Regions from separate parts of the Bradyrhizobium denitrificans genome, predicted to be linked through region 1. Evidence: predicted binding sites of a transcription regulator. Region 1 holds the regulator's gene; each other region holds the start of a gene.
The links. Region 1 encodes LexA, which represses DNA repair genes until DNA is damaged. Its sites were predicted from a motif close to TGTTCNNNNTGTGTTCNG; they were not measured.
Positions count from the first base shown of each region.

Region 2: the regulator LexA is predicted to act here: its motif matches at 7,084-7,101, upstream of HL671_RS34280 (DUF3072 domain-containing protein).
Region 3: the regulator LexA is predicted to act here: its motif matches at 4,763-4,780, upstream of recA (recombinase RecA).

Region 1 is NZ_JABFDP010000008.1:138,173-148,416, forward strand. It holds gene HL671_RS37975 (hypothetical protein) at 1-70, opposite strand, end outside; gene HL671_RS10610 (alpha-hydroxy acid oxidase) at 69-1,205, shown strand; gene HL671_RS10615 (HAD family hydrolase) at 1,248-1,877, shown strand; gene HL671_RS10620 (hypothetical protein) at 2,154-2,813, shown strand; gene HL671_RS10625 (TfoX/Sxy family protein) at 2,859-3,239, shown strand; gene HL671_RS10630 (alpha/beta fold hydrolase) at 3,236-4,048, shown strand; gene HL671_RS10635 (molybdopterin molybdotransferase MoeA) at 4,182-5,390, shown strand; gene lexA (transcriptional repressor LexA) at 5,592-6,290, shown strand; gene HL671_RS10645 (hypothetical protein) at 6,683-7,123, shown strand; gene HL671_RS10650 (ComEC/Rec2 family competence protein) at 7,425-9,713, opposite strand; gene HL671_RS10655 (hypothetical protein) at 9,852-10,064, shown strand; gene HL671_RS10660 (glutamine--tRNA ligase/YqeY domain fusion protein) at 10,091-10,244, opposite strand, start outside.
Region 2 is NZ_JABFDP010000043.1:34,633-44,876, reverse strand. It holds gene HL671_RS34300 (HAMP domain-containing protein) at 1-4,251, shown strand, start outside; gene HL671_RS34295 (HWE histidine kinase domain-containing protein) at 4,265-5,758, shown strand; gene HL671_RS34290 (type 1 glutamine amidotransferase domain-containing protein) at 5,961-6,521, opposite strand; gene HL671_RS34285 (hypothetical protein) at 6,746-7,045, shown strand; gene HL671_RS34280 (DUF3072 domain-containing protein) at 7,173-7,364, shown strand; gene HL671_RS34275 (hypothetical protein) at 7,496-7,783, shown strand; gene HL671_RS34270 (glycoside hydrolase family 3 protein) at 7,748-9,178, opposite strand; gene HL671_RS34265 (DUF4153 domain-containing protein) at 9,387-10,244, shown strand, end outside.
Region 3 is NZ_JABFDP010000019.1:144,302-154,545, forward strand. It holds gene gcvP (aminomethyl-transferring glycine dehydrogenase) at 1-2,234, shown strand, start outside; gene HL671_RS22025 (DUF1835 domain-containing protein) at 2,213-3,292, opposite strand; gene recA (recombinase RecA) at 3,583-4,671, opposite strand; gene HL671_RS22035 (hypothetical protein) at 5,123-5,476, shown strand; gene HL671_RS22040 (hypothetical protein) at 6,114-6,326, shown strand; gene HL671_RS22045 (DUF6894 family protein) at 6,723-6,962, shown strand; gene HL671_RS22050 (hypothetical protein) at 7,145-7,282, shown strand; gene HL671_RS22055 (hypothetical protein) at 7,298-7,528, opposite strand; gene HL671_RS22060 (hypothetical protein) at 7,658-7,954, opposite strand; gene HL671_RS22065 (PaaI family thioesterase) at 8,192-8,632, shown strand; gene HL671_RS22070 (PilZ domain-containing protein) at 8,777-9,028, shown strand; gene HL671_RS22075 (pyrroloquinoline quinone-dependent dehydrogenase) at 9,136-10,244, opposite strand, start outside.

The DNA of each region.
Region 1 (10,244 bases):
CTTGCGCATCGCGGGTCCAATCGGCGATGCTTGCCGGCAAATCAGAACAGGGGCCGGGAGGCTGGGGCATGAATCAACAAACTCCGATCGAGGCGGCGTGGCGGAATGTCGAGCTCGGCGCCAGCGACGAAAAGTTCCAGAACCTGCACGAGTTCATCACGAAGGCGCGGATTCAGCTCAACCAGAATGCCTGGGACTACATCATCGGGGGGGCGGAAACCGAAACCACGCTGCGCCGAAACCGAATGGCGCTCGACGAGATCGCGTTTCGTCCGCGTGTGCTGCGCGACGTGTCCAAGGTCGACGCCTCGGTCGAGAGATTCGGGCGCAGGATGCGCCTGCCGCTGGTGATGGCCCCTGTCGGCGCGCTGGAGATCTTCGATCCCGCCGGCGCGGCCGCGGTTGCCCGCGGCGCGGGACGGTTCGGGGCGGCGCACATGCTGAGTTCTGTCTCCGAGCCTGGGCTGGAGAGGACCGCCGAGGCGGCGCCAGACGCGCTGCGCATCTTCCAGCTCTATGTGCGCGGCGATGACGCCTTCGTCGAGGATTATGTCAGCCGTGCCGTCGCCAACAGCTACACGGCGTTCTGCCTGACCGTCGACACCGCCCATTACAGCCGGCGCGAGCGCGACATCGCCAAGCGCTATGTGCGCGAGAGCCGGCTGCGCGCCACGGGCGGCGACCACCAGAAGGCGCTGAGCTGGCACACCGTCAAGCTGATCAAGGACAAGTTCAAGCTGCCGCTGATCATCAAGGGCATCGCGACCGCGGAGGACGCCCATATCGCGGTCGATCACGGCGTCGATTGGATCTACGTCTCCAACCATGGCGGCCGTCAGCTCGATCATGGGCGCGGCGCCATGCATGTGCTGCCTGAGATCGTCGCTGCCGTAAACGGCCGCGCCAAGATCATGGTCGATGGCGGCTTCTGCCGCGGCACCGACATCGTCAAGGCGATCGCCTGCGGCGCTGACCTGGTCGGGGTCGGGCGGCTGCAATGCTGGGCGCTGGCTGCCGCCGGCGAGGACGGCATTGTGCGCATGCTGGAGCTCCTGGAGGATGAGGTGATCCGCACGCTTGGCCTGCTGGGCCTTGCCTCCTTCGCGGAGCTCAACACCTCCTACCTTCATCCGGCGACCGCAACCCATCCGCCGAGCGTGTTCAGCGCGTTTCCTCTGGTCGACATCGCGCCATACCGCTATTGAGAGGCTGTCGCGGTCTACCGCCAGGGAACGCCATCTCGTCACATGCTCTCCTCCGATCTTCGCCCCGGCGCGGTCGACGCGCTGCTGTTCGATCTCGGCCGGGTCGTGATCGACATCGATTTCGTGCAGGTCGTGTCGCGCTGGGCCAGCCATGCTGGCCGCGCGCCGGAGGATCTCGCCGCGCGCTTTGTGCGCGACGAGATCTATCACGGGCATGAGCGCGGCACCGTCTCCGATGCTGCCTTCTTCGCCAATCTGCGCCGGCAGCTCGGCATCGACATCACCGACGATCAATTTCTCGAGGGCTGGAACGCGATCTTTGTCGGCCCGATGCCCGGCATCGGTCCCCTGCTCGTCCGCGCGGCAGACAGATTGCCGCTCTACGCCTTCTCCAACACCAACCAGCCGCATATCGAGCACTTCTCATCGCGCTACGCCGATCTGCTCGGTCATTTCCGCGAGATCTTTCTGTCGTCGTCGATCGGCCTGCGCAAGCCGGACGCCGCGGCCTATCAGCACGTGGTGCAGGCGATTGGAATCCGGGCCGAGCGCATCCTGTTCTTCGACGATCTCGCTGAGAACATCGAGGGCGCCCGTGCCAGCGGGCTGCAGGCGGTGCTGGTGCGCTCGACGGAGGACATCGCCGCGGCCCTGCAGGCGTTGGGGATCTGATCGCGTCGGCCCCTCATGTCTGACCAGATCCCCGCGCGCCGATCGGCCCGCAGCCGCTCCGCCTGCAAAGAGGAAACCGGCGGCAGTCACCACAGGTCCGGCCGACATCCGCGCGATCGCTGGCCACCCAGGCCCGAACCGCCTAAGCTCGCGACAGCCTCACCAACGCGGCCTCCTGGAGCGCGAATGGATCTTGAGATCATCTCCCTCGGCGATCGGCCCGACCTGATTCCCCGCGTGTTCTCGCCCGAACTCGACGGCGTCTGGCCCGACTTCATGCGGCAGGATCGGACGGCGATGCTGTACTACAGCGAGGCCGCGTTCGCGCATTATGCCGACTGCGCCTTTGCCGCGCTTGCTGGCGACGAGGTGGTCGGGCGCGCCTTTGCCGTTCCCTTCGCGTTCGGTGCTGAGGGCCGCAGCGAGCTCCCCGATACGGGCTGGGACGAGGTGATCCGCTGGGGTCACGAGGACCGCATGCTGGAGCGGCGACCGACAACGATGAGCGCGCTGGAGATCGCGCTGCTGCCGAAGGCACGCGTACCCGGCAGCTCGCGCGCGATGCTCGCGGCGCTCAAGGACTGCGCACGCGCGAAAGGTTTCGCCGAATTGTACGCGCCGGTGCGACCGAACCAGAAACATCAGCTGCCGCGGATGCCGATGCGGGACTATCTGCAGCAGCGCCGCCCCGATGGTCTGCTCGCGGATTCCTGGCTGCGCACGCACCTCGCCATCGGCGGCGAGATCATCAAGATCGCGCCATGCTCGATGACCATCGTCGGCACCCTCGCCGAGTGGACGCAATGGACCGGCGTGACGTTCGACCGCTCCGGCGAGGTCGAGCTGCCCAACGCGCTGGTGCCCGTAACCGCGTCAGTCGCGCATGATTACGCCGTCTATGTCGAGCCGAATGTCTGGATCCGGCATGTGGTATGATGGCGTACGCACAAGCATCCCGCCGATCAGGGCAGAGGCTCCCGCATGGTTGCGACGCCGGACTATGTCGAATTCCTGCGCGAGCAATTCGCGCCGCTCGGCTCCATCACGCTCAGGCGCATGTTCGGCAAGACGGGTATCTTCCATGACGGCGCGATGCTCGGCATGGTCGCTGACAACACGCTGTATCTGCGGGTCGACGATGACAATCGTGCCATGTTCGCTGAAGCACAATCGCATCCGCCGCTGAACTATCGCAAGAAGGACGTCGCGATCGACCTCGCCTTCTGGCGCATTCCCGACCGGCTCTTCGATGAGCCCGACGAATTCATCAGCTGGAGCCGTGCGGCATTGGCGGCGGCGCGTCGAGCCGCGGCGAAGCGGAAAAAATCTCCCCGAATGGTTTGGCAAGAGAAACAAGCATGACGTCGAGCACCATCTGGATCCATTCGGGCCGCGCGCAGCTTGCCGCCGAGCTCGCGGGTCACGGCGCCCCCGTGGTGTTCCTGCATGCCGCCGTGTTCGACCGCACGATGTGGCGGGCGCAGCTCGATGCTGTCGCGGCAACGCATCTGGCGATTGCCTATGACCGGCGCGGCTTCGGCGAGACGCGGACGGAGACGGAAGATCATTCGCCGATCGCTGACCTCCTCGCCGTCATCGATGCGTTGGCGCCGGGCCGGCCGGCGACGCTCGTCGCGTGCTCGCAAGGCGGCCGCATCGCGCTCGATTTCGCGCTTCTGCATCCGTCGCGCCTCCGCGCGCTGGTGCTGATCGCGCCGTCGGTCAGCGGAGCGCCGGAGCCGGTCTATCCACCGCCGATCGAACCGCTGCTCACCCGGCTCGCCGCGGCCGAGGCTGCGCGCGACTGGGACCGGGTCAGCGCGATCAAGGTCCACCTCTGGCTTGATGGACCGCTGCAGCGGGAAGGCCGCATCACCGGCGAGCTGCGCGCGAGCTTTCTGCAGAAGAACCTGGCGGCACTGCGCGCGCCGGCGGTCGGCGCCAACCTCGACACGGCACCCGCCTTCCCGCGCCTCGCCGAGATCACCGCGCCGTCACGCATCATCTGGGGCGGGTCCGACTTTCCTCACATCCAGGAGCGAAGCCGCCTGATCGCGGCCACATTGCCGAACGGCTCGGGCTGCGCGATCGCCGAAGCGGCGCATCTGCCGAGCCTGGAGCGGCCGCAGGAGGTCACCCGCCTGATCACGGACTTTCTCGCGGGCTTGTGAGATCGCTGCCGAGGCAGGCCCCGCGGACTGATGCGAACTTGGCGTGCGGCTTAGACCTTGGCCGGGCCGTGTGCGTTCGGTTAGAAGGCGAGACTTTCGAGTCGTCCTCCCGTCTCCGTCCGAAGGAACTTCCATGGCCCTGATGCCGGTGTCCGATGCGTTGTCTGCAGTGCTCGCCGGCGCCGAGCCCCTGGCCGAGGAAAAGGTGGGGTTGGACGCCGCGTTTCACCGGGTGCTCGCCCGCGACCTCGCGGCGCTGCGGACCCAGCCGCCCGAAGCGATGTCGGCGATGGACGGCTATGCTCTGCGCGCAGCCGACGCCGACAAGCCCAAGGCACGATTGAAAGTCATCGGCGAGGTCGCGGCGGGACGGCCGTTCGACCGCGTCGTGGGGCCCGGCGAGACCGCCCGAATCTTCACCGGCGGCGTGGTGCCGGAGGGCGCCGATGCGGTCGTGATCCAGGAGGACACGATCGCCGAGGATGGCCACGTCGTGATCACGGAGCCGGCGATCAAGGGCCGGCACATCCGGCCCGCCGGCGTGGACTTCCACCAGGGCATGGTGCTGCTGCAGGCCGGACGCCGTCTCAGCGACCGCGATCTGTCGCTCGCCGCCAGCATGAACCATCCGGCGCTGCCGGTACGGCGCCGGCCGAAGGTGGCGCTGCTCGCGACCGGCGACGAGCTGGTGATGCCGGGATCCACGCCCGGGCCCGGCCAGATCGTCTATTCCAACGGCTACGCGCTGCGCGCGCTGGTGCGCAGCGAAGGCGCCGAAGCCATCGATCTCGGCATTGCCGCCGATACGCTCGAAGCGACCGTCGCCGGCATTCGCCGCGCGCGCGAGGCCGCGGCCGACATTCTCGTCACCACCGGCGGCGCGTCGGTTGGCGATCATGACCTGGTCAAGCAGGCGCTCGAGGCCGAGGGCGTCGAGATGGCGTTCTGGAAGATCGCGATGCGCCCGGGCAAGCCGATGATGCATGGCCGCCTCGCCGGCATGCGCGTCATCGGTCTGCCGGGTAATCCGGTGTCGTCCTATGTCTGCGCGATCCTGTTTCTGGTGCCGCTGATTCGCAGCCTGCTCGGCCGGGAGCCGCAGCTGCCGCGCGAGACCGCCCTGCTCGGCCGCGACCTCGGCGCCAACGATTCGCGTGAGGACTATCTGCGGGCACAGCTCGACAAGCGCGCCGACGGCACGCTGATCGCAACCCCCGTGACGCAGCAGGATTCCTCGCTGCTCGGGAATCTCGCGCTGTCGCAGGCGCTGGTGATCCGCCCGGCGTTCGCGCCGAAGGCATCGGCCGGCAGCCCATGCGAGATCCTGCGCCTTCCGCTCTGAGCCGATTTCCCCGGCAAATCCCGGTCCGTTCACCATATTTTTGGGATTGCGGAACACACATCGAACATATAGTGTCCGTTCATGATTTGTTTTTAGTATGTTGCGGGCGAACGCGATCGTCCGATTCCCCTTCGCTCTCGAACGCTGGTCGTCGGAGCACGGCACGGGACTCGGACGACACCAACTGGGGACCAGGTCGAGATGCTGACGCGCAAACAGTACGAACTTCTGCGGTTCATCAATGAACGGCTCAAGGAAGCCGGTGTGCCGCCGTCCTTCGACGAGATGAAAGATGCGCTCGACCTGCGCTCGAAGTCCGGCATCCATCGCCTGATCACGGCGCTGGAGGAGCGTGGCTTCATCCGTCGGTTGCCCAATCGCGCCCGCGCGATCGAGGTGATCAAGCTTCCGGAGCTGTCGCAGGCGGCCAGCAATCGCCGCGGTTTCACGCCGTCGGTCATCGAGGGGAATCTCGGCAAGGTGAGAACCTCCACGCCGGCGCTCGACGACGGCGAACGGCCCGTCGCGGTGCCGGTCATGGGCCGGATTGCCGCCGGTACCCCGATCGAGGCGCTGCAGACCCGCAGCCATACAATCAGCGTTCCGGCTGACATGCTCGGCAATGGCGATCATTACGCCCTCGAAGTGCGCGGCGATTCGATGGTCGATGCCGGTATTCTCGACGGCGACATGGCGCTGATCCAGCGCAACGAGACCGCCGACACCGGCGACATCGTGGTGGCGCTGATCGACGATGAGGAAGCGACATTGAAGCGCTTCCGGCGCCGCGGCGCCTCGATCGCGCTGGAGCCCGCCAACACCGCTTACGAGGTGCGCATCCTGCCGCCCAACCGGGTGAAGATCCAGGGCAAGCTGGTTGGCCTCTATCGCAAATACTGATCGCGGACATGCTGCGCGGATACTGACGCCGACAAGCTCGGCGGTCGTCACGATCAGCGGACCTCAACACTGACCGGGGGCGTGAGTGAGCTCCGCCGTCGGGACGATGCGGCGGCCACCTCAGGAAGCGGTGCGTCGCGCGACAGCGGCCGCTGGCGGCGAGCAATCACGCCCTCTGCCAATGCACCTCATGATGTGCAACGGATGTGCAACGCGGCAGACTCGAACGCGTGCTCAAACGCTTGTGATCGCGCGCAGGCAGAGGCCGTGCAGATCAGCGCAGAAATGCCGCGAAGCGCGCGCTAACATCCTCCTTGATGTCCACTCTGATAGAGGCCTGCGCCTGTCCGGGGGGAGCGTGGGTCGGCTATCTCTGAACGAGGAGCGATCCGATGTGTGACTACAGCCTCCATGCCGTTGCCTCCCGTCCCGCCAAGGTCGGCGAGACGCTGATTTCGACGACGTTCCGCGGCACCGCGACCCGTGGCTTCGCCTTGGAAAGCGAGCCCAACGTCGCGGTCTGCATGCTCCCCGGCACCGAGCTCGCGTTCGCCGAGGACGTCCGCTACGATAGCCGCTGGCTGTGGACCCGCACGATCCGCGAGCGCGTGGCCAAGTTCAACACCATCGAGAAGCACGTCCCCGATCGCCATCACGACGCCGTTGAGTTCGCCGACGGGCGCCATGTGCTTGTCACCCAGCTGTGCGAGGGCCAGCGCGTAACCGTGCTGCAGCTGCCGGTCACCAAGCCATCAGCCGATCGACGCCCGGATGTTGCGGAGGAGCTTCCGGCGACAGAAAGCCCGACGATTCGCCGTATCAGCATCACCTGATCGTACCGCTCGGCACCCGCTCGCGTTTTCTTGGCAAATCCACCCTCGTTCGGCGCGTCTGGATTCGCCGAGTCTGGATTCGCCAAGCCCATTCTTCGGATCGCACCGACGCGGCGCGGCAGCTCCTCGTTTTGGCAACAACCGGCGGCCGCCGCTTGGCGGCCTCTGGAAACGAACATCTGGTAACGAACATGGGGCGCTCGGCGGTCATCTTGTGAGTCCGCGGAGCGTCTCGTGATGTTGGCGTTCCATTTGAGATGATTGCGTGGGTGAACCGGCCCCCTCGCCGGTCGTGAACGACCTAATCATCTGCACCCTGCTCCGCCTCAGGCGGTGTCGCGTCCTGGACGCGTGGCATCGACGCGCGCGGCGTCAGCACCGGCTCGAACTCGCCCGTCTCGGCGGCTGGCCACCATGGCCGGCTGGTGCCGACGGCGCGCGCCGGTGTGACAGCAAATCCCGCCCCCTGCGTCGCCAGCATCAAGGCGCCCTGCTGCTGCAGGCGCTGGCGATCAATCGCGGCGGCTGCGCAGGACGCTGGCGCAGCGCGCGACGTCACGATCAGTGCCGCGCGCGTGCAATCGTCGGCCAGCGCCTCCGGGCGCAGCGTCAGCGCCACGAACCGGCCATCGGCCATGGCCATCACACAACCGGACTCGTCGCAGGACACCCCGTCTCCCAGGGTGGGGTCCGACGGCACGCGCGGATCGGCATCGGCCGCCAGCCACTCCTTGACGACGAACACATCCTTGCCGGTCCGCATCACATGCAGCCGACCGTCGCGCCCGCGCACGGCGACCGCGCGTCCGTCGCCGGAAATCAGGATGTCCGGCTGCGGCGTGCTGACGGACCAGATCGTGGCAATAGCGATCAGGACCGCGCCCGACCAGCGCAGCGGTGTCCGCAACAGGCCGATGAGCAGGAGCCCGAAACTGGCCAGGATCAGCGGACCGATGCCGAACGCCGTGACGCGTCCGACGGCCCCAGGTAGCGCCGCCACCCAGCGCGTCACCGCGATCATCCAGTCGATGCCCCAGCCCATCAATGTCCAGCAAAGACCGTCGAGTCCGAAGGGCGCCGCAAGCAGTCCCAGCAGGCCGGCCGGCATCACCAGCGCCGAGACCACGGGCATGGCCGCAAGATTGGCCAGCACGCCATAGGGCGTGATCCGATGGAAGTGAAACGCCGCATAGGGCGTCGTGGCGAGCCCAGCGATCAGCGAGGCCAAGAGCAGCATCGCGAGTTCGCGGCCGCCCCATAATGCGATGCGTTCGGTGACGGACCTGTCCGGCGTCGCGAATAATCGCGGCAGCCCGAATTGCACCAGCGCGACCAGGCCGAGCGTCGCCGCGAACGACATCTGAAAGCTCGGATGGACGAGCGCTTCGGGCGCCGCGATCAGGACGATCATCGCCGCGACGGCCAGCGTGCGGAACGTCACCGCGCGGCGGTCGACCATGACTGCGATCAGCACGACGGCCGTCATGAAGAACGACCGCTGTGTCGCGACCTCCGCGCCCGACAGGAGCAGATAGAACGCCGCCGCGACCAAAGCCGCCGCAGCCGCCCATTTCTTGATCGGGAGGCTCACCGTGAGGCCGGGGATCAGTGCGAGCAGCGCGCGCACCGCGAAGAACACGACGCCCGCGACCACCGCCATGTGATAGCCCGAGATCGAGAGCACATGGCCGAGGCCCGAGATGAACATCGCGTCGTTGACATCAGGCGTGATCGCATCGCGCCGGCCGGTCAGCAGCGCGGTCGCGATGGCGCGCTCGTCGCCATCGAGCCGGGCCCGGATGCGCGCGTCGATCGCATCGCGCAGGCCCTGCATGGCCGCCCCATAGCGCAGGCCAAAGCCGCCCTCCTGCGGCGGCGTCAGCGTCGTGATCCCGCCCATTACGAAGCCGGAGGCGCCGATGCCTTGGAAGAACATGTCGCGCGCGAAATCGTAGCTGCCGGGCCGCACCGGCGCCAGTGGGGGCAGCAGCCGCGCCTTGAGCTGCACGAAGCTGCCGACATCGGGCGCGGTGCCCTTGCGCACGGCCAGCCGGACGCGCGTCAGCGTGATCGCGTGGCGATCGCTCTCCATCGCGGTCACACGCAGCACGATGCGATCGCTGCGCTCGCGGATGTCACGCGCCTCGACGAAGCCGGACAGCGCCACGGAGTAAAGCGGCCGAGGCAGCACCGGATGCGCCACGCGTGCGGTCTTGCTGGTCGCGACCGCATAGCCGGACGCCGCGGCCGCGATCATCACCACCGCCGGAAACAGCGGATGCCGCCGCATCAGCGCGGCGACGATGCAGAGCAGCAGCGCGGTCGGCACGCTTGCCCACAGCGCGGGCTCATGATCGGCGGCAAAATAAACCGCAATGCCGGCGCCGAAGGCGACCGGCACCCAGGGCAGCAGCCGGCCAGCCCCGGCCTCCTCGCGCGTCCAGCGCGTCAGATGGGCGGATAGCGACGGCCAGGCGTCGGCGCCGACCTCAGGCCAGCCTCCGGTCCGCGCGCCGCGTGGCGGCCAGACATCGGCCATCACGCCCGCGATCCCGCGACGCCATCCTGGCGGCCTGGCGGGCTCCGCCATCTCGGTACCCCGTAATTTTACGGAAGCAGAGGCTAGCGGAACTCAGCGGAACTGGCCTAGCGGAACAAAACGCGAATCTCGCAGCTATGTGCACGAATGGTGATTGGAACTTTGGGTCGCATCGGTGCTTATTGGGGCATGGACGACGACCGTATTGACGACCCCCTTGCCGATCTCGATCTCGAGAAGGCGATCCACCTGCGCTGGACATTGCGAGACATCAAAGGACGCCGGCTCGCGCTCTCGCCCGTCGCGGACGAGGATATTGCGCTGCTCACCGCCCGCGGTCTTGTCGAGGTCAGCAACGGCGTGCCGAGGCTGACCGAGGCTGGCCATGACGCGATCACCTGAGGCGGCGATCGCGCCGGCCGGGCGCATCATCCGCCTTTCGCGACTTCCTTGGCGAACGTATCGCGCAGGCCGATCGTGCGGTTGAAGACGAGCTTGTCCGGCGTCGAGTCCGGATCGCGCACGAAATAGCCCTGGCGCTCGAACTGCATCGGTGCATCCGAATTGGCTGCCGCGATCGCC
Region 2 (10,244 bases), on a different contig from region 1:
GAGGTGGCCACCGCCATCGCCGGTGGCGACCTGTCGCGCAAGATCACGGTCGACGTCCGCGGCGAGATCCTGAGCCTGAAGGAAACGCTGAACACGATGGTGGATCAGCTCAACCGCTTTGCCGGCGAGGTGACGCGCGTCGCCCGCGAGGTCGGCACCGAGGGCCGGCTCGGCGGCCAGGCCAACGTGCCCGGCGTCGCCGGCACCTGGAAGGATCTCACCGACAGCGTCAACTCGATGGCCGGCAATCTCACCGCCCAGGTCCGCAACATTGCCGAGGTTACCACAGCCGTGGCGCGCGGCGACCTGTCACGCAAGATCACCGTCGACGTGAAGGGCGAGATTCTCGAGCTGAAGAACACCATCAACACCATGGTCGACCAGCTCAATGCCTTCGCATCCGAGGTGACGCGCGTCGCCCGCGAGGTCGGCACCGAAGGCAAGCTCGGCGGCCAAGCCGAGGTGCCTGAAGTCGCCGGCACCTGGAAGGACCTCACCGACAGCGTCAACTTCATGGCTTCCAACCTGACGGCGCAGGTCCGCAACATCGCCGAGGTCGCGACCGCCATCGCCGGCGGCGACCTGTCGAAGAAGATCACCGTCGACGTGCGCGGCGAGATTCTGCTGCTCAAGGACACCTTGAACACGATGGTCGAGCAGTTGCGCTCTTTCGCCGCCGAGGTGACGCGCGTGGCGCGCGAGGTCGGCACCGAGGGCCGGCTCGGCGGCCAGGCCGTGGTGCCCGGCGTCGGCGGCACCTGGAAGGATTTGACCGACAACGTCAACCTGCTCGCGGCCAATCTCACCACGCAGGTTCGCAACATCGCCGAGGTCACCACGGCGGTTGCGCGCGGCGACCTGTCGCGCAAGATCACCGTCGACGTGAAGGGCGAGATTCTCGAGCTGAAGAACACCATCAACACGATGGTCGATCAGCTCAACGCCTTCGCCGGCGAGGTGACACGCGTGGCCCGCGAGGTCGGCACCGAAGGCAAGCTCGGCGGCCAGGCCCAGGTGCCAGGTGTCGCCGGAACCTGGAAGGACCTCACCGACACCGTGAACTTCATGGCGGCCAACCTGACCGAGCAGGTCCGCGGCATCGTCAAGGTGGTCACGGCCGTGGCCAATGGCGATCTCAAGCAGAACCTGACCGTAAAGTCCAAGGGTGAGGTCGCAGCCCTCGCCGACACCATCAACAACATGACCGAGACGCTCGCGACCTTTGCCGATCAGGTCAGCAGCGTGGCCCGTGAGGTCGGCGTCGAAGGGCGGCTCGGCGGCCAGGCCAACGTGCCTGGCGCGGCCGGCACCTGGAAGGATCTGACCGGCAACGTCAACCTGCTCGCGGCCAACCTGACCTCGCAGGTCCGCGCCATCGCCGAAGTCGCGACTGCCGTGACCAAGGGCGACCTCACGCGGAGCATTCAGGTCGATGCGCGCGGCGAGGTGGCCGAGCTCAAAGACAACATCAACACCATGATCACCAACCTGCGGCTCACGACCGACCTCAACACCGAGCAGGACTGGCTGAAGACGAACCTCGCCCGCTTCACCAACATGCTGCAGGGGCAGCGCGACCTGACAACCGTCGGCCGCCTGCTGCTCAGTGAGTTGACGCCGCTCGTGAATGCGCATCGCGGCGTGATCTACCAGGTCGAGAACGAGTATTCGCCGCAGCTGCGCCTGCTCGCCTCCTACGCCGATGACGGCGTGTATCCCCATCGCCAGTCGGTCCAGTTCGGCGAAGGGCTGATCGGCCAGTGCGCCATCGACAAGCGGCAACGGCTGATCTCCGAGATTCCGTCCGACGTCATTCCGGTCGGCTCTGCTTTGCTTCGCGCCGTCCCTAAGAACCTCGTCGTGCTCCCTGTGCTATTCGAGAACCAGGTCAAGGCGGTGATCGAGCTGGCGTCGCTCAGCCCGTTCACGACGTCGCAGATGACGTTTCTGGAGCAGCTCACCGATTCCATCGGCATCGTGCTCAACTCGATCGAAGCCACCATGCAGACCGAGGGCCTGCTCAAACAGTCCCAGCAATTGGCGGCAGAGCTGCAGGCGCAGCAGCGCGAGCTGCAACAGACCAACGAGCAGCTCGAACAGAAAGCCCAGCAGCTGGCCGAGCGCAACGTCGAGGTGGAACGCAAGAACCAGGAGATCGAGCAGGCCCGGCGCGCGCTCGAGGAAAAGGCAACGGAGCTTGCCCTCACCTCCAAGTACAAGTCCGAGTTCCTGGCCAACATGTCGCACGAGCTGCGCACGCCGCTCAACAGCATCCTGATCCTGGGCCAGCAGCTGACCGAAAACCCCGACGGCAACCTCACCATGAAGCAGGTCGAATTCGCCCGCACCATTCATGGCGCAGGCACCGACCTTCTCAACCTGATCAGCGACATTCTCGATCTGTCCAAGATCGAGTCCGGCACGGTGACCGTCGACGCCGAGGAGATCCTCACCGCCAACCTCCTGGAGACGGTCGGCCGTCCGTTCCGGCACGAGGCGGAAAACCGCCTGCTGTCCTTCAATATCGATGTCGATCCGAACCTTGCGCGAAGCATCGTCACGGATTCCAAGCGGCTGCAGCAGGTGCTGAAGAACCTGCTTTCGAATGCCTTCAAATTCACTGCGGACGGCGGCGTCCGGCTGAAAGTCTCGGCTGCACTTGGCGGGTGGAGCGCTGAGCATCCGGTCCTCAACACCGCGCCGGCCGTCATCGCCTTTGAAGTCTCCGACACCGGCATCGGCATTCCCCAGGACAAGCAGAAGCTGATCTTCGAGGCCTTCCAGCAGGCCGACGCCGGGACCAGCCGCAAATATGGCGGCACCGGGCTCGGGCTCGCCATCAGCCGCGAGCTCGCGAACCTGCTGGGCGGTGAAATTCATCTGAAGAGCGCCCCCGGCAAGGGCAGCACGTTCACACTTTACCTGCCGCTGAAATATTCCGGTCCGGCCGTCGCTCCGCGCATCAGCCCGACACCAGCTGCGTCCTACACTCCGCCGCTGCTGCCGGCTCAGCAGCCTCCGGCCTCCGACCGCGTCGCCGAACAGCTGGCCGACGACAGGCTCGAGCTCGCCCCCGGCGACACGACCCTTCTGATCGTCGAGGACGACCCGCATTATGCCCGCGTGCTGATCGATCTCGCGCGCGACAAGGGCTTCAAGATCCTGGTCGCCACCCGCGGCGCGGAAGCCCTCGACCTCGCCAAGCAGTACCAGCCCGCAGCCATTTCCCTGGATGTGTTCCTGCCGGACATGCTGGGCTGGACGGTTCTGAGCCAGCTCAAGCACAATCCTCTGACCCGGCACATTCCGGTGCAGATCATCACATTGGACGAGGACCGTCAGCATGCGCTGGCGCGTGGAGCGTTCTCCTTCGTCAACAAGCCGACAACCACCGAGGGCGTGAGTGCCGCGCTCAGCCAGATCAAGGAGTACGCGCAGCCGCGCCGCAAGCGCCTGTTGATCGTCGAGGACAATGCGGCCGAACAGCTAAGCATCCGTCAGCTGCTTGATCATGACGACATCGAGATCCTCGCAGCGGACACCGGTGCGGGCGCGCTGGAGGCGCTGCGCGGCACGCCCTGCGATTGCGTCGTTCTCGATCTCCGCCTCCCGGACATGAGCGGATTCGACGTGCTCGATCAGTTGCGTTCGGACGAAACCCTGTCAGGCATTCCTGTCGTCGTCTTCACCGGCCGTGAATTGTCCGCCGAGGAGGACGCGGAACTACACACGATGGCCCGCAGCATCGTCGTGAAGGGCGTGGAGTCGCCGGAGCGGCTGCTCGACGAGACAGCCTTGTTCCTTCACCGCGTCATCACGGAACTGCCGATAGAAAAGCAGCGAATGCTCGAAAAGCTGAACAGTTCCGACGAAGACCTCGTCGGAAAAACGGTTCTGCTGGTCGACGACGACGCCCGCAACATCTTCGCGCTGTCGAGCGTGCTGGAGCGCCGCGGCATGAAGGTGCTGACCGCGACGACCGGCGCCGAAGCGATCGACTTGGTGCAGAGCACGCCTGCGATCTCGATCGTGCTGATGGACATCATGATGCCGCAGATGGATGGTTACCAGACGATCGGCGTCATCCGGCAGAACCCTGCCTTTGCCCGGCTCCCGATCATCGCGCTGACCGCGAAGGCCATGAAGGGAGATCGCGAGAAGTGCCTCGAAGCCGGCGCTTCCGATTATCTCGCAAAACCCGTCAACACCGAGCAGTTGCTTCTTGCGATCCGCATGTGGCTGCACCGCTGAACGGCGCATCATCATGGAACATGAAAAGGTCAACATCCTCCTGGTTGACGACCAGCCCGCGAAGCTGCTGGCCTATGAGGTCATCCTCAAGGAACTCGGCGAAAACCTCGTGGTCGCCACGTCAGGCCGCGCGGCGCTTGAGATTCTCCTGAAGAACGAGATCGCGGTCATCCTCGTGGACGTCTGCATGCCGGAGCTCGACGGCTTCGAGCTGGCGCAGATGATCCGCGAGCATCCGCGGTTTCAGAAGATCGCGATCATCTTCATCTCGGCGGTTCAAGTCAGCGATTTCGACCGGTTGCGCGGCTATGAAATGGGCGCGGTCGACTATGTGCCGGTGCCGGTCGTGCCGGAGGTCTTGCGCGCGAAGATCAAGGTGTTCACCGAGCTCTATCGCAAGACGCGCGAGCTGGAACATTTGAACCAGGAGCTCGAGAACCGCGTTCGCGCGCGCACCGCAGAGCTCGAAAGATCCACGGCCCAGCTACTGGAGAGCGAGCAGCGCCGCAGCATGGCCATCGCGGCCGGAAGGATGGGGTCCTGGGACTGGGACGGTATCAATGGCGACTGGATGTGGGACGAAGGCCAATACCGCATCTTCGGCGTCACGCCGCAGACCTTCGAGCTCAACAACGTCAACATCATGAGCCTCTTGCATCCCGACGACGCCGAGCGTGCGCGGCAGGTGGTCGCCGAGCTCGGTCGGGGCACGACGTCCTGCGAGGCCGAGTTCCGCATCAACAGGCCCGATGGCGAACAGCGCTGGTGCGTTGGAACGGCGGCGGCGACGACCGACAAGGCTGGACGCGTGATCCGGGTCAGCGGCGTCACCATCGACATTACCGAGCGCAAGCGCGCCGAAGAGCGCCAGAACCTATTGACCCGCGAGGTCGATCACCGGGCCAAGAACGCGCTGACCCTGGCGCAGTCGATCGTGAGGCTCACCAAGGCCGACAGCGTGCGGACCTATGTCAGCGCAGTCGAGGGCCGCATCAGCGCGCTCGCACGCGTTCACACCATTCTCTCGCTTTCGAGCTGGCAGGGCGCAGAGATCAGCCGGCTGATCGGCGAGGAGCTCGCGCCCTATGCGACCGGCGGACAGGTGGCGTTCGGCGGTGCCGAACTCCAGCTACAGCCGGCGACGGCACAAACCCTGGCGCTGGCCCTGCACGAGCTGGTGACGAACTCGGCCAAATACGGCGCCCTGTCGGTCCGCTCTGGTCATCTCTCGGTCAAATGGACCATCGAGGACGATGTTCTCGAGATCGTGTGGATCGAAACCGGCGGGCCGCGGGTCCACGTGCCGACCTCCCGCGGATTTGGGACCCGCAGCCTGATGGCAAGCGTCGAGAGCCAACTCGGCGGGCGGGCTTTGTTTGACTGGCGGCCCGAAGGGCTGGTCTGTCGGTTGATCGTGCCCTTGCGTCCGGGCGCGATGCCGCCGGAAATGACCAGCGCCTTCACGAGCGCGGCGCCCAAGGCAGCCCGACAGCGGGCCGCCGGCTGATCGGCAGCCGACGACGCCGGTGACACGAAATTAGGAACGACGCGCCGCAGCCGACGTCTTTCCCTCTGTCTCCGGCGGCATTCCCCCATCGCGCCGAAGGCAACTCCGTGTGGACTGCGGCCCAGCGTTCGACCCTTCGAGCGCTGGGCCCGTTCGGGCCGAGATGCCGGTTCAGCCGGCCTTCCCGGCCCTGGCAGCCGCCTCAAGCGGCGCTCCGCTGCAGATGCCGGCCCTCTTTGACCTCCTCGATGATCTTGGCGCTGAAGGCTTCCAGATCGCCGGGATTGCGCGACGTGATGACACCTTGGTCGACGACGACCGCCGCATCCTGCCAATCGGCACCGGCATTCACGACGTCGGTCTTGATGGACTTGTAGGACGTCATCTTGCGACCTTTCGCGATGCCCGTCTCGATCAGCAGCCATGGCGCATGACAGACCGCGGCCACGATCTTCTTTGCCTCAAAGATGTCCTTGATGAATTTCAGCGCCTTCGGCTCGAGGCGCAACAGGTCCGGGTTGATCTGGCCGCCTGGCAGCACGATGGCGTCGTAGTCCGATGCCGATGCCTGGTCGAGCGTCTTGTCGACCTTGACGGGGCGTCCCCAATCCTTCTGGTCCCAGCCCTTGATCTGGCCGGCGGCGAGCGAGATCACGTCGACGGTCGCCCCGGCCTGCTTCAAGCGATCGCGCGGCACTTCGAGCTCCGCTTGTTCGAAGCCGTTCGTGGCGAGAATGGCGATCTTCTTTCCCTTGATATCCATGGTGCTCTCCTGTTCAGACGGACACGCTGGCCAACCCGACCGGCGCGACCATCGTTCCCGCCGCAGGTCAGGACTGATCGTCACAACTCATCGAGCGCGGGGGGCTCGCCATGGAACAGCGAAGCTCTGCCGCAGTTTGTATGCGGGAGCAGCCCCTGTCTGTCCGCCCTCACCAAGCGGACCAGCCGGACGCTCCATCGACGGATTCCGATCTGGAGCTCCCCGTGCCCTATGCACTCTTTGAAAACGACGAACAAATGACCCGTCCGTTTCGGACCGAGCGCGAGGTTTGGGAGGCCGCGGAGCGTGCAGATCTCGTGACCTTGGATACGCACGGCGAGAAGGTGCTCGACAACAATTTCGAGATCAAACCTTGCGAAGCCACGGCGGACGAGCTTGCTGGAGCTCCTGGCCAAGAGATCGTTTTTCCAGACGCGCGCAGCGCTGACCGGACTCTTGACAACGGCGCGGAGCAACGCCCGTCGCCTACGGGAAAGAAGACGGCGGCAGAGACGTCCTCATGAGCACGGGCAATTGGCACGACCAGCCTTCTTTTCGTACAAAGAACATATACGGAACATTCTACGATCATCCGCGTTGGCACCTCATGGGACTCAACCACGTGAGATGCAGCCAAGAGTGGAAATCGGCATGACCGAGAAGATTGAAAAGGATCCGAAGGATTGGGCGTCGGGAGACGATCCGGTGACCAATGCGCAAGCCTCCTACTTGAAGACCCTGAGTGAGCAGGCAGGCCAGCCCGATCCGACGAAGGACGTGCGGACCAAGGCTGAAGCGTCCGAGCTGATCGACGAGATGCGGCGCGCAGCGGGACTGGACTGAGATCGTTCGATCTGCCCACCAAGTAGCGGGACCGGTATTCCAGTGGCTTCGGCGACAGGCTAAAATAGCCTGAAAAGGTCGCGAATCAGGACTCGGTCGTCTAGTCTTGCCGCATTTCGCGGGAGTACCCCATGGTTGCGGACAGTGACAGCAAGGTTGCCTGGCATCGCGCTCAGCTCAAGAAGTACCGCGCGGCTTTGAAGCAAATCGAGACAGCGCGGTTCACAGTCGGCGAAAGCGCCGACGCCAAGGCGATCGAACGGACCAAGCGGCAGGTGGCTGAGCTCCAGCTCAAGATCCGCGAGTCGGAGCAGGTCATCGGCCAATATGACAAGCAGGCGCGCCGGCCGCTGGCCACGGATCTGCGAAGCCTCTCCAATGTCTCATGGCGCGACTGGACCGGCAACGGTCCGCGCTGACGACGCGCCGTTTGTTGGACCAGTGTCCTCATCGGCCAGGCTGCGATGCCGGGTCGGCGCGGCCATGTCGCCTGTCGAGGCATTCGCTGCCAGGGGCCCCTCCTCCCGTGACATCCAGCGCCGCAGACGCTCATCGCTCCTGCGGAGGGCCGCCAGATCGATCCGTCCTTCCGCCAGCGCCGTCTTGGCGCAGGCCAGCACGCGGTAAAACTGCGTGCCATCATAGGCGACGAGCAGCAGATCGGCGCCGCCGCTGAGAGCCTCGACGACAGCCTTGCAGAGATCGCGGCCGTAGATCGCGCCCATCACGAGGTCGTCGGTGACGATCACGCCCTGGTAGTTCCATCGGCCCCGGATCAGACCGTCGAGCACGGCCTTGGAATGCGATGCCGGACGCTCGCGGTCGATCGCATCGACCACGACGTGGCCGACCATCATCGCCGCATCCGAATTGTCGAGCACCTGTCGAAAGGGCCGCCAATCCGCCTGTTCCAAGACCTCCGCAGGTGTTTCGAGATCTGCCGAGAAATGATGCGTGTCGGCCGCAACGCGCCCGAGACCTGGGAAGTGCTTGACGGCGGCGCGAACGCCACTGGCCTCGAGACCGCGCACATAGCCGAGCGCTATGTCGCCGACCACGGCCGGATCATTGGAGATCGCGCGCCGACTGATCAGCGTGTGGAAATCGAACCTGTTGTGCGTCCAACTCGGCCGCAGATCGACGACCGGCGCGAGATTCAAGGTGATACCGGCGTCCGCGAGGGACCGTCCCTGGCTCTGTCCCATCTCAAACGCCCGCTGCATCCGCCGCGCCTCCGGCAGGTCGGCCAAGGTCGCAAGAGCGGGCATGTTCGGCACAGCCGGAGACAGGTGCGCGACAGAGCCTCCCTCCTGATCGGCCGAGACCAGCAGAGGTGGCAGGCCGGCGCTGACCCGCTCGGCCTGCAGCCGCGCGATCTCAGCACGAAGTTGAGCAGCGGTTCGCCCTACGATGTTGTGGTGGGTCACGTAGATGCCGGCGATCAGGCCCTGCCGCGCCAGCGCGGCAGCATCCGCCGTTGACGTGTAACCGACCATGAAATGCCGTCCGAGCAGCCGCGCGACCTCGGGCGCAGTGTCGAACGTCTCGTACTTGCGCCAGGCGAACGTGAATTGCGTTGATGTCAGCGCGAGCAGCGGGATGCACCAGACGAGGACGAGCAGCCTCCCGGAGAGACCGTGCCGCCAGCGTCCGCTGAGCAGGAGCAGAAGCGGAGCCGCCAGACCGACGATCAGCAAGGCGGCGTGACCCGTGCCGCGGAGCCGAACGAGATACGGCTCGTTACTGTTGAACGTGATGAAGATGAAGAGCAGAGCAAGGCTCCAGAGGACTGCCGTCCTGATACGCCCGAGCATGTGTGCAGCCGATCATTCCAGGGGAAAGACGGCTTTTGCGTAACAATGCCGATCCGCCTTCGCCAGCGGCGGAGTCGCCTCTGCACGAAATCTGCAAACAAATCCTGAAATGCTGCAGACCCGCTCGTCAGCGGCTGCACGTGGCGGCGTCATGGTGGCTCATCGGCTGGTGCATCCCGGCCGCATCGCTTCCATCGAGGACCTTCGCATGACCGCCTCCGCCGAGCTGACGGCCACCCCAGCCGCGTCTGATTCCAGATGGCTCAAACTCGCAATCGCTCTGGGCCTCGTCGGAATGGCCGACATCCTGCTTTACGACGGCCGCCCGATCGGCCTTGGCCTGCCGCTGTTCCTCGCCGCGCTCGCCACGGCCGGCATCCTCGTCAATGTCGCGATGACCTCGCGCGCCCGGCTGATCGGAGCGACCGCCCTCTTCGTCGCCGGCTTGGCTCCTGTCGTCGAGAATCTGGGCCTGCTGTCATTCCCCATCATGCTGGTCATGATCCTGTCGGCGGTGGCGTTCGCGACCGATCCAGGCGCCCGCGGATTCACGCTGCCGCTGACCGCCGCCCGACAGTTGCTCCTGATCGGACCATTCCGGCTCGTGCCCGACATCATCATGATGCTGCGCGATCATTCGCTCACGCGCGCCCTGCTGGTCTGGAGCATCCCACTGACGCTCGGCGGGGTCTTCGTCCTGTTGTTCGCGGTCGCGAATCCGGTCATCGCGCAATGGCTCGATGTCTTCAGCTTCGACGGCTCTGCTTCGGAGCTGACGACGGCGCGTGCGATCTTCTGGCTATTGGCGCTGTCGATGATATGGCCGTTCGTCCACCTGCGCTGGCGCCAGCGTGTCGAACCGACGCAGCCGGCGGTCGACCGCGAGCCCGATCAGGCCCCCTCCCTGCTGTCCACCGTGCTCGGTCCCGCGACCGTGATCCGGTCGTTGATCCTGTTCAACGTCCTGTTTGCCATCCAGACCATTCTCGACGGAGCCTATCTGTGGGGACATGCTGCGCTTCCGAACGGCGTGACCTACGCGGCCTATGCGCACCGAGGCGCCTAT
Region 3 (10,244 bases), on a different contig from region 1:
GCGGCCTGCTGCAATATCCGGAGACCACGGGCGCGCTGCGCGATCCGCGCGCCGATATCGCCAAGCTGCACGACAAGGGTGCGCTGGCGATTCTCGCCGCCGACCTGCTGGCACTGACGGTGATCGCCTCGCCCGGCGAGCTCGGCGCCGACATCGCGATCGGCTCGGCGCAGCGCTTCGGCGTACCGATGGGCTATGGCGGACCGCATGCCGCTTATATGGCGGTGCGCGACGCGCTGAAGCGGTCGCTGCCCGGCCGCATCGTCGGCCTCTCGGTCGATTCGCGCGGTGCTCCCGCCTATCGCCTGGCGCTGCAGACCCGCGAGCAGCACATCCGGCGCGAGAAGGCGACCTCGAACATCTGCACCGCGCAGGTGCTGCTCGCGGTGATCGCCGCGATGTACGCGGTCTATCATGGTCCCGACGGGCTCAAATCGATCGCCCGGACCGCGCATCGCCGGGCTGCAGTGCTGGCCGCCGGGCTGCGCAAGCTCGGCTTCGCACCGGCGAGCGACAGCTTCTTCGATACGGTCCTCGTCGAGGCCGGCGCCAAATGCGATGCGATCATCACGCGTGCGGAAAGCCAGCGGATCAATCTCGGGCGCGACGGCAGCCGGCTGCGGATCGCGCTCGACGAGACCACGACGGCCGATGTCGTCGAAGCCGTCTGGCGCGCCTTTGGCGGCGAGCTCTCCTACGCGGCCATCGAAGCCGAGGCGCGCGACGCTGTCCCGGCCGAGCTGAAGCGGCAGCGGCCGTTCCTGACCCATCCGGTGTTCCACGCGCATCGCTCCGAAACCGAGATGCTGCGCTATCTGCGCAAGCTCGCCGACCGCGATCTCGCGCTCGACCGCGCGATGATTCCGCTCGGTTCCTGCACGATGAAGCTGAATGCGACCACCGAGATGATTCCGCTGACCTGGCCGGAATTCTCCAGCCTGCATCCGTTCGTGCCGCGCGCGCAGGCCGCCGGCTATCACACGATGTTCGCCGATCTGCAGGACTGGCTGTGCCGGATCTCCGGCTATGACGCGGTGTCGCTGCAGCCGAATTCGGGCGCACAGGGTGAATATGCCGGCCTGCTCGCGATCCGCGGCTATCACGCCGCACGCGGCGAGGGTCATCGCACGATCTGCCTGATCCCCTCCTCCGCCCACGGCACCAACCCGGCCTCTGCGCACATGGTCGGCATGGAGGTCGTCGTCGTCGGCTGCGACAGCAACGGCAATGTCGATCTTGCCGATCTCAAGGCCAAGGCCGAGCTGCACAGCGCCAAGCTCGCGGCGATCATGATCACCTATCCCTCGACCCACGGCGTGTTCGAGGAGCATATCCGCGACATCTGCGACATCGTCCATGCCCATGGCGGCCAGGTCTATCTCGACGGCGCCAATCTCAATGCGCAGGTCGGCCTCTCCCGGCCCGGCGACTACGGCGCCGATGTCAGCCATTTCAACCTGCACAAGACGTTCTGCATTCCGCATGGCGGCGGCGGCCCGGGCATGGGCCCGATCGGCGTCAAGGCGCACCTGGCGCCGTTCCTGCCGGGTCACCCCGCGACCGACGCCGCGACGCCGTCTCCCGTCGGACCGGTCTCGGCCGCTCCCTACGGCTCGGCCTCGATCCTGACCATCTCCTACATCTACATGCTCCTGATGGGCGGCGAAGGCCTCACCCGCGCCACCGAAATCGCGATCCTCAACGCCAATTACGTGGCGGCGCGCCTGGATCCGCATTTCCCGGTGCTCTATCGCAACGAACGCGGCCGCATCGCGCATGAATGCATCATCGATCCCAGGCCGCTGAAGCAGACCTGCGGGGTGACCGTCGACGACATCGCCAAGCGCTTGATCGACTATGGCTTCCATGCGCCAACGATGAGCTTCCCGGTGGCGGGCACATTGATGATCGAGCCGACCGAGTCGGAATCGAAAGCCGAGCTCGACCGCTTCTGCGATGCCATGATCGCGATCCGCAAGGAGATCGCCGCGGTCGAACAGGGCCGTTTCACCATCGAGGCCTCACCGCTGCGCCACGCGCCGCACACGGTGCACGACATCGCCGATGACGATTGGAACCGCGCCTATCGCCGCAGCGAGGGCTGCTTCCCCGAAGGCACCTCGCGCACCGACAAATATTGGTGCCCCGTCGGACGCGTCGACAATGTCTATGGCGATCGCAACCTGGTCTGCTCGTGTCCGCCGATTGGCGACTACGCACAGGCCGCGGAGTAAGCCTCCTCACGCATGTCCCAAGAGATCGCACACCACGGCTCGCGACAATCAATGAGGTCAGGCATGCCGGGATCCGGCGCGACGAGCACCGCATGCCAACGCCAGAGATTGGCGTTGGTCAATTCGGTGCCGCCCCACCAGCGCCGGATCGGATTATGGCTGCTGAAATCCTCCTCGCCGGCGAGGATTGCCTTGCCGAGCGGTGTCAGCGACAGGGTGCTGGCCGTGTAGCGCTCGAGGCTTTCACGGCGGTCGTGCATCTCGACCGAGAATGGCCATTCGGCAAGGCCGGCAATTGCAGGCACCCGTGCCAGCGCCAGACCGTCGAGCAACGTGCCTCCTTCCCAATAGTCATAGACGCGGCGTTGAAAGCGATCCCGATGATGCGGCAACAGGTCGAACGGGTGCTGATAGCCGGCTGACAGCAATTCGAGGATTCTCAGCTCCGATGCTCCGAGGCCCGTCGCAACACCGGGAAGCTCATCGAGCATCTCCTGCACGCAGCGGCGAAGCTGCGGCAGCGCACTGAGATCCTGCTTCAACAGATCGGACCAGGCTTGCGGCGTCGGCGCACGAAACGCCTGCCATGCCAGATGACCCAGGTCGAGATGCGCACGTGCAAGCTCGACGCCGGCCATCATCCGACCGGCGCGTCGCCCGGCCGGGGCATCGAATAGCGGGACATCGACATGCCGCAATACGATCTTCGTCGCGATCTCCGCGTGATCGCGCAGATAGTCCAAGAGCCAAATCAGCACCAACTGGTCGTTCGGACGGGTCCCCATCCACAGTTCGACGCTATCGCAACGGTCGACAAGTTCGAGAAAACTGTGACTTCGGCCGCCGACCGCCTTGAAGTCGCCACGCGAGGCGAAGTCCAACCAATGCCCCCGCTTCCGTCGCGCGGTGCGCTGGGCGAGATTGGCCGACAACTCGGCGTCGGATGGCAACGGTCCCCACACGAAACGATGGAGAATTGGTACCACCAGATCGGCAAAGCCGCTCCTCCGAAGCGCTCCGGCGCTGGGATCGTCAGCCACTAGAAACAAACGCGTCATGCTGTTGGCTCCGGGACGACCTGATTGGCTCAAGGCGCGAGCAACACGTTCGCGATCGACGCCCGACGCCCAGGATTGGCGTCGGAAATCGCAACGCCGCCGCGCGGATCCGGTCCGCCCGCGCGCACTTTAAGTTAGTCGCGTTGAAGATCTTATCCGGCGCTCAGAAACGGATACTCGCGGCACTCGGGAACGCAGCAGCCGCGGTTTTCGATAGAGCACCACACATCTGCAAGCGGGCGCCGGAACGTCGGCTACTCACGTCCACGGCCCCCGCCGCCGTCGTCCCCCTACTCCTCCGCCGGCTCCTCACCGTCGGCATCGCGCTCCGCGTTGCCGGCCAGGATCTGCTCGGCGATCAGGCCGGAGTTCTGGCGGATCGCGGCCTCGATCTTCGCCGTCATATCGGGGTTGGCCTTGAGGAACGACTTCGAATTCTCGCGCCCTTGCCCGAGCCGCTGGCTGTCATAGGAGAACCAGGCACCGGACTTCTCGACGATGCCGGCTTTGACGCCGAGATCGAGGATCTCGCCCATCTTCGACACGCCCTCGCCATACATGATGTCGAACTCGACCTGCTTGAACGGCGGCGCCAGCTTGTTCTTGACCACCTTGACGCGGGTCGTGTTGCCGATCACCTCATCGCGCTCCTTGATCGCGCCGATGCGGCGGATGTCGAGACGGATCGAGGCGTAGAATTTGAGCGCGTTGCCGCCTGTGGTGGTTTCCGGCGAGCCGTACATCACACCGATCTTCATGCGGATCTGGTTGATGAAGATCACCATGGTATGGGACTTGTTGATGGAGGCTGTGAGCTTGCGCAGCGCCTGACTCATCAAGCGGGCCTGCAGGCCCGGCAGCGACTCGCCCATCTCGCCCTCGAGCTCGGCCTTCGGCACCAGCGCCGCCACCGAGTCGACCACCAGCACATCGACCGCGCCGGAACGAACCAGGGTGTCACAGATCTCCAGCGCCTGCTCGCCGGTATCCGGCTGGGAGATCAGCAGCTCGTCGATGTTGACGCCCAGCTTGCGCGCATAGACCGGATCGAGCGCATGCTCGGCATCGATGAAGGCGCAGATGCCGCCCTTCTTCTGAGCCTCGGCGACGGTGTGCAAGGCCAGAGTGGTCTTGCCCGACGATTCCGGCCCATAGATCTCGATCACCCGCCCCTTCGGCAGACCGCCGATCCCGAGCGCGATGTCCAGCCCGAGCGAACCGGTCGACACCGTCTCGACATCCATCGAGCGGTCGTTTTTGCCCAGCTTCATCACCGAGCCCTTGCCGAACTGACGCTCGATCTGGGACAGCGCAGCGGAGAGCGCCTTACTCTTATCCATTGAGGAACCTTCGACGATACGCAGGGCGGTGGCGGACATTGGCGCTCCTTATGGCGGGGATTCGCGGGATGGACAAATGGTTAACGAGGCCGGGCAACAATCTTGAGGTGAATGTACCCGATCTGTTCTTTGTTCGCAATATGTTCTTTCTCGCATTCGGGGGCATTTACAGCTTCGGCTCATAGCGCCCCGAGAGAGCCAGTTGCCCTGGTCGCTGGACATCCCGAGCCTGAGCCAGACCGGCGCGCGCTCGCGCCCGGCAGTACGCACCGGTTCCCAGCGCCAGGGCTGCCCGCTGAGGCACAGGCGCTGCGCGGGGGCATGATCGGCGGGCGCTGATCAGGACAAGACCGCAGGCTCGGTGCCACATCTCCCCACCGAAGCAGATCGAACGACAATCACAGATTGAGACAATGACGAAAAACTTGCCGGAGCCGTGCCGTTCTGCTTGGTCTGGAGAGACCAGATCACCGGCCTCCCTTGAAACCACATGACCATCGCCAACCCGACGATCACCCTATGGCGCCCGGTGGGTCCGAAGGAACTCGCACTGATCGCGGCGTCGGGCATGCGTGCGTTTCCGCCGCGGCTGCCGGAGCAGCCGATCTTCTATCCCGTGCTGACCGAGGCCTACGCGGTGAAGATCGCGCGCGACTGGAACGTGCCGGCGAGCGGCAGCGGTCACGTGCTGCGCTTCGAGGTGCTGCGCACTTTCGTCGATCGCTATGAGGTACGCGAGGCCGGCGGACGCGATCATCTCGAGTACTGGATTCCGAGCGAGCACCTTGCTGAGTTCAATGCGGCCATTGTCGGTCCGATCGTGCTGGTCAAGACTTTTCCTTGAAACAACCAACTTCTGCGCGCGTGCGCTGACCGCACCTCCGTGGTTCTCCTGAGAAGAACGAAGTTCCAACCGCTCTTCTGCTTTTGTTCGGCTCGTAGCGCGTGCGACAGCTTATTTCTCGTGCAATCCGATCCGTTTCTGCCTGAGCTTCATCGGTCATGCGCTCCATGCGATGCGCCCCGCGCCCCCCTCAGCTTGTTCCATGGCCGCGATATGATGGTCAGCAGATAAAGCGCCGCAGGCCGCAAAGAGCGATCTCTTCCACGCCAGCCGAAAGGGATGGCCCCGGGGGCGGAACCGCGCGCTGCGCAACACTGACCCGCAAGTCGCTCTGGAGTGGATCGGACAACAAGCATTGTCATAAACTCTTGGTTGCGATATATGGGTTCGGTTGTCGGACACGAACAGATTTTTGATCAGCCCCGAATTTGTTTGTTTGTTGCGATGATAGCTGGCCGATATCAGCACATGATTTACGGCCGCGCTTTGTCACCTCTAGGCGCACGGCCCTGAAACCATCCGCGCCAAAGGGCGAGAGAAAGCCCCGGACCCCGTCCGGGGCTTTCGACGTTTTGGATCGTCCGCCTCCCCGCACGGTGTTGTCATACAGCCCGGCGCAATCCGCGCGGAACTGATCGTGCCGCTCGTGCATCATGAGGGGATGAAACAAGATGAGGTCATGTGCCTCTCCTGCAGAGCCGGTTTGCAGCGCATCGAACTGCGGTCATATGCGTGCCCACCGGGTGACGTGCGCTGCCCTCTATGCGACGCGCTGCTCGAAACGCCGGATGGTTCGACCGCCGTCGCGTACCGCCTGGCGGTCGCGCCGGAGCGGATCATCGATCGCTGAGACCGGTTGATGGCCCTGACTGTTTCGGGAAAACGCCGCGGCGGATGTGGTGTCGGTCCCCTATGCGACGAGCGTTGACCTGTCGCAAAGCATGCGCGCACGCCCTGTCATATAGTTGCAATTGTCATTGCCGAACTGCCCCGTCGGGAAGCTACGACGTTGACGCGGAGCCTCGGACCGCCGCGGTCCGAGGCTCACTTGTTTCAGTTCACAGGCCGCCCAAGATTACAGCAGATCAGGGGTGAGGCTTCACCGCGGACACGTTTCCGCTGTGCCGGTGCGGTCGTCATCGACCGTATTTTACCGGAATTGATCCGATTGGGTTTTCCGCATCCATTTACCCTGCGTTCATCAAACCCAGCGGCCTGGGGCGGTCAGGGGTCAACGGTTTTGGCAATGCCGCTCTATTTCTTTCGTATCCGTAATGGCCACTTCTCCGGCGCGTCCGAGTATGGCACCGAATGTGCCGATCGGAATGCAGCCTGGAAAGAGATGACCACTGTCTGCGCCGACATGGCGAGCAGCATCTCGCGAAAGCTTGCCGAAAACTCCGAATGGCAGATGGAGTTGCTCGACGAAGCGAGGCAGCCCGTATTCCGGATCAGGATCGTCGCGGAATCCCTCGATCAGGCGTGATAGCGGCCATTCATATCTCCCAGGTAGAAACAGCAATTGAGATTCAATCATTGCCTGTTGCGAACGTAGAGCGACCGGCCATTCTTCGTGAGACTTTGATTTAGATCAAAATGCCTGTTCCCGTCCTGGCAGACATTTAAATTTGTATGGGTAATCTGATCTTCAAATGTCCGCGAACCGGGATGAACGTGCAGCATTGGCTGGAAGAGCCGAAGCCGGGCGACCCGGCCTGCGCGTATGAAACGGTGGTCTGCAAGGCCTGTACCCGGCTTCACTTCATCAATCGCGACACGCGCAAACTGCTGGGCGAAAAGGAATGATCGTCTCGCAGCGGCTCAGTCGGCGCTCGGCAGGCGCCGCATCGTAAACTCGATGGCCCCGTCGGGCAGCTCGCGCCAGCTTTCGACGGCGCTCATATAGCCCGCCTTCGGATATCGGGTGAGATAGTCGCGAGCCTTGGCGCGTGCTTCCTCGCGCGGCAACTTGAACGTGTCACGGACATAGCCGTCGCCCTTACGGCGCCGGGCCGCCATCCGGCTGGCAATGTCACGCGGACGCAATCCCATCGACGAACTCCAGCGCGTTACACCCCGTCAATATAGACGAGGCCGCACGGAATCCGAGTCCGGCATACTGCCACCCGGGCCTATCGCCGATCTTGCCTGGACGGCACAGGCGGCCGAGTGCGGCAGCGCTCAGTTGGTCGTAGGGTTCGCCTTGGGCTTCTTGGCTGCCGTGGTCTTCACGGCCGGCGCCGTTTTCGGCTGTTCCACGGCGCGAACATTGCCCCATGGGTCAGCGGAGGTCTTGGCGTCGGGGATCTTGCGCATCGTGTCCTTGTAGGCCTTCTCGCGCGCCGCCTCGGCTTCCTTCTCCTCAGGCGTCTTGGAGGGACCGTCAGCGAGAAGATTGATGTTCGGCATCTGCGCCACGGCCGGGACAGCCCAGCCAGCAGCCACGGCGAGCGCCATCGTCACAATCAGCTTCTTCATTGGTTACTCCCGATAGTGGCGGGCCTTATAGCATCGCTTCGCCATGCGCCAAGTCTTTCGCCCTGCGCCAAGCCACGCCGCCGCGCCGAATCCGGCCATCCACTGCCGGCTGTCATCGGCCCGCCATTCATCATAGGATTCGAACTCCGGCCTTTTCAAGCCGCCAGCCTGCGGCAATCGGTCGGCTGCCCGCCCGATCAAGGCTGGCGAAATGACACGACATGGGAGGCTCCGTACGTGCCGACTGACGCCCTGAACTTCACCCTCGACGACGCGCGCCGAATCCTGGACGACGTGTTCGCGCCCTGGATCAAGGATCTTGCCTTGACCGTGGAGGACATTGCGCCGACGCCGCAGGGCGAGCCCGGCGCTATTCTGCGCATGCCGTTCTCGTCACGTCTGTGCCGGGACAATGGCGTCGTCTGCGGACAGGCGCTGATGGCCTTCGCCGACACTGCGATGGTGATCGCCATGGTCACGGCGAATAGCGGCTACCGGCCGATGACCACGGTCGACCAGACCACGCATTTCATGCGCGCGGTCGCCTCCTCCGATGTGCTCGCCGATGCGCGCGTTGTCCGACTCGGCCGCACCATGAGCTTCGGCCGTGTCACGCTGACGAGCGCCACTGACGGCAAGCCCGTCGCGATGGTGTCGAGCGCATTCGCGATGCTCTGATCCGGGAAGCTACGGGCGTTAACAGAAGATGAAGATCGCATGTCGATCTTCGCGAGCCGCATTTATCTCGATGAAACCCGGCCCTGGTTTATTTTAGGCGCATTTGAAGCGAAAGGCGGCGCCAAGCGGCATCGGGTTACGGCCATGAGCGAGACAGACGAGAAACGGATCGCACCCCGGCACCGGGTGCTGAAGCAAGGCAGGCTGGCGTTCGACGGCGGCGGCGCCGTCGATTGCATGGTCCGCAACATGTCGAATACCGGCGCGCGCGTCGAGGTTGTCAATCCGGTCGGCCTGCCCGGAGCCTTCACGCTGGTGATCCCCTCCGACAAGTTCACGCGGCGCTGCCATGCGGTGTGGAGCCACGACAAGCGGATCGGCGTCGCATTCGACTGACCGCGCGTAGATCATGACGCGTTTCCGCAGACGCGCATCACGATCTCATCGCTCTTTTTGAGCATGATCTCGTCGGAGAGCCAGTCTTCATCTTTGCGGATCATGCGCTAGGCGCGCCGGCGACGTCGACGCCATTGCCACCATGCCAGCAGCAGCGCGGCGAGGACGAAGCCCGCCATCATCGCGCTACCGGCGAGCCGGCCGCCCGGCCTGTCGATGGTGCGGGACCAGAGGGACGGCGACTCGCCAACCCGCGCCAGCCGAAACGCCACGACGCCGTCGCCGAGCGTCGTGCCCGCCTCGGAATGGCCGCCCGCGGCGATCACCACATATTGTTCGCCCTTCCACTGATAGGTCATTGGATTGGCGACACCAGGGGCCGGCAGCCGCCCCTGCCACAGCTCCTCGCCCGAGCCCGCATCGAAGGCGCGCAAATACGCATCCATCGCGCCGGTGAAGATGAGTCCCCCGGCGGTGACGACGAGGCCGTTCACGAGCGGGGTCCCCCATTTGAAGGCCAGCCCGAGTGGCGCGCGGTCTTCCGTGGTGCCGACCGTTGACCGCCAAAGCACCTTGCCCGCCTTGAGGTCGAGCGCGACCATCTCCCCCCAGGGCGGCCGGTTGCACAATAGGCCGAGTTTGGACATCGCGATCGCCCGCGTCACGGCGAAGGGCGCGCCGCGCTGCAGACCCAGTTCGATCCCCGGCTGTGATCGCATGCGGTCGGCCTGGTCACGCGGGATCAGCCTGACGATGTGAATGGCCCGACTGACATTGGCGTAAAGGATCTGGCGGACGGGATCGAACGCCGCGCCACCCCAATTCACGCCGCCGCCGGTCATCGGATAGATCAACGTGCCTTGCGTGGTCGGCGGCGTGTAGAGGCCATCATTCCGTAACGGCGCGAGCTGATCCTCGCAGGAGGAATCGACGAAGCGCGGCACGACACGGAAGATGTCCTCCGATGTGAAACGCTGCGCGAGCAGCGGCGGCAGATGGGTCGGGAATGGCTGCGTCGGCGACAGCCGTTCGCCATCGACAGCGCCCTGCGGCACCGCACGCTCCTCCACCGGCCAGATCGGCGCTCCCGTGTCGCGATCGAGCACGAACACGAAGCCCTGCTTGGTGGGCTGCATCACGACGTCGCGCGCGCCCTGCCCGGTCTCGAGTCTCGCCAGCGTCGGTTGCGCCGGCAAATCGTAGTCCCAGACGTCGT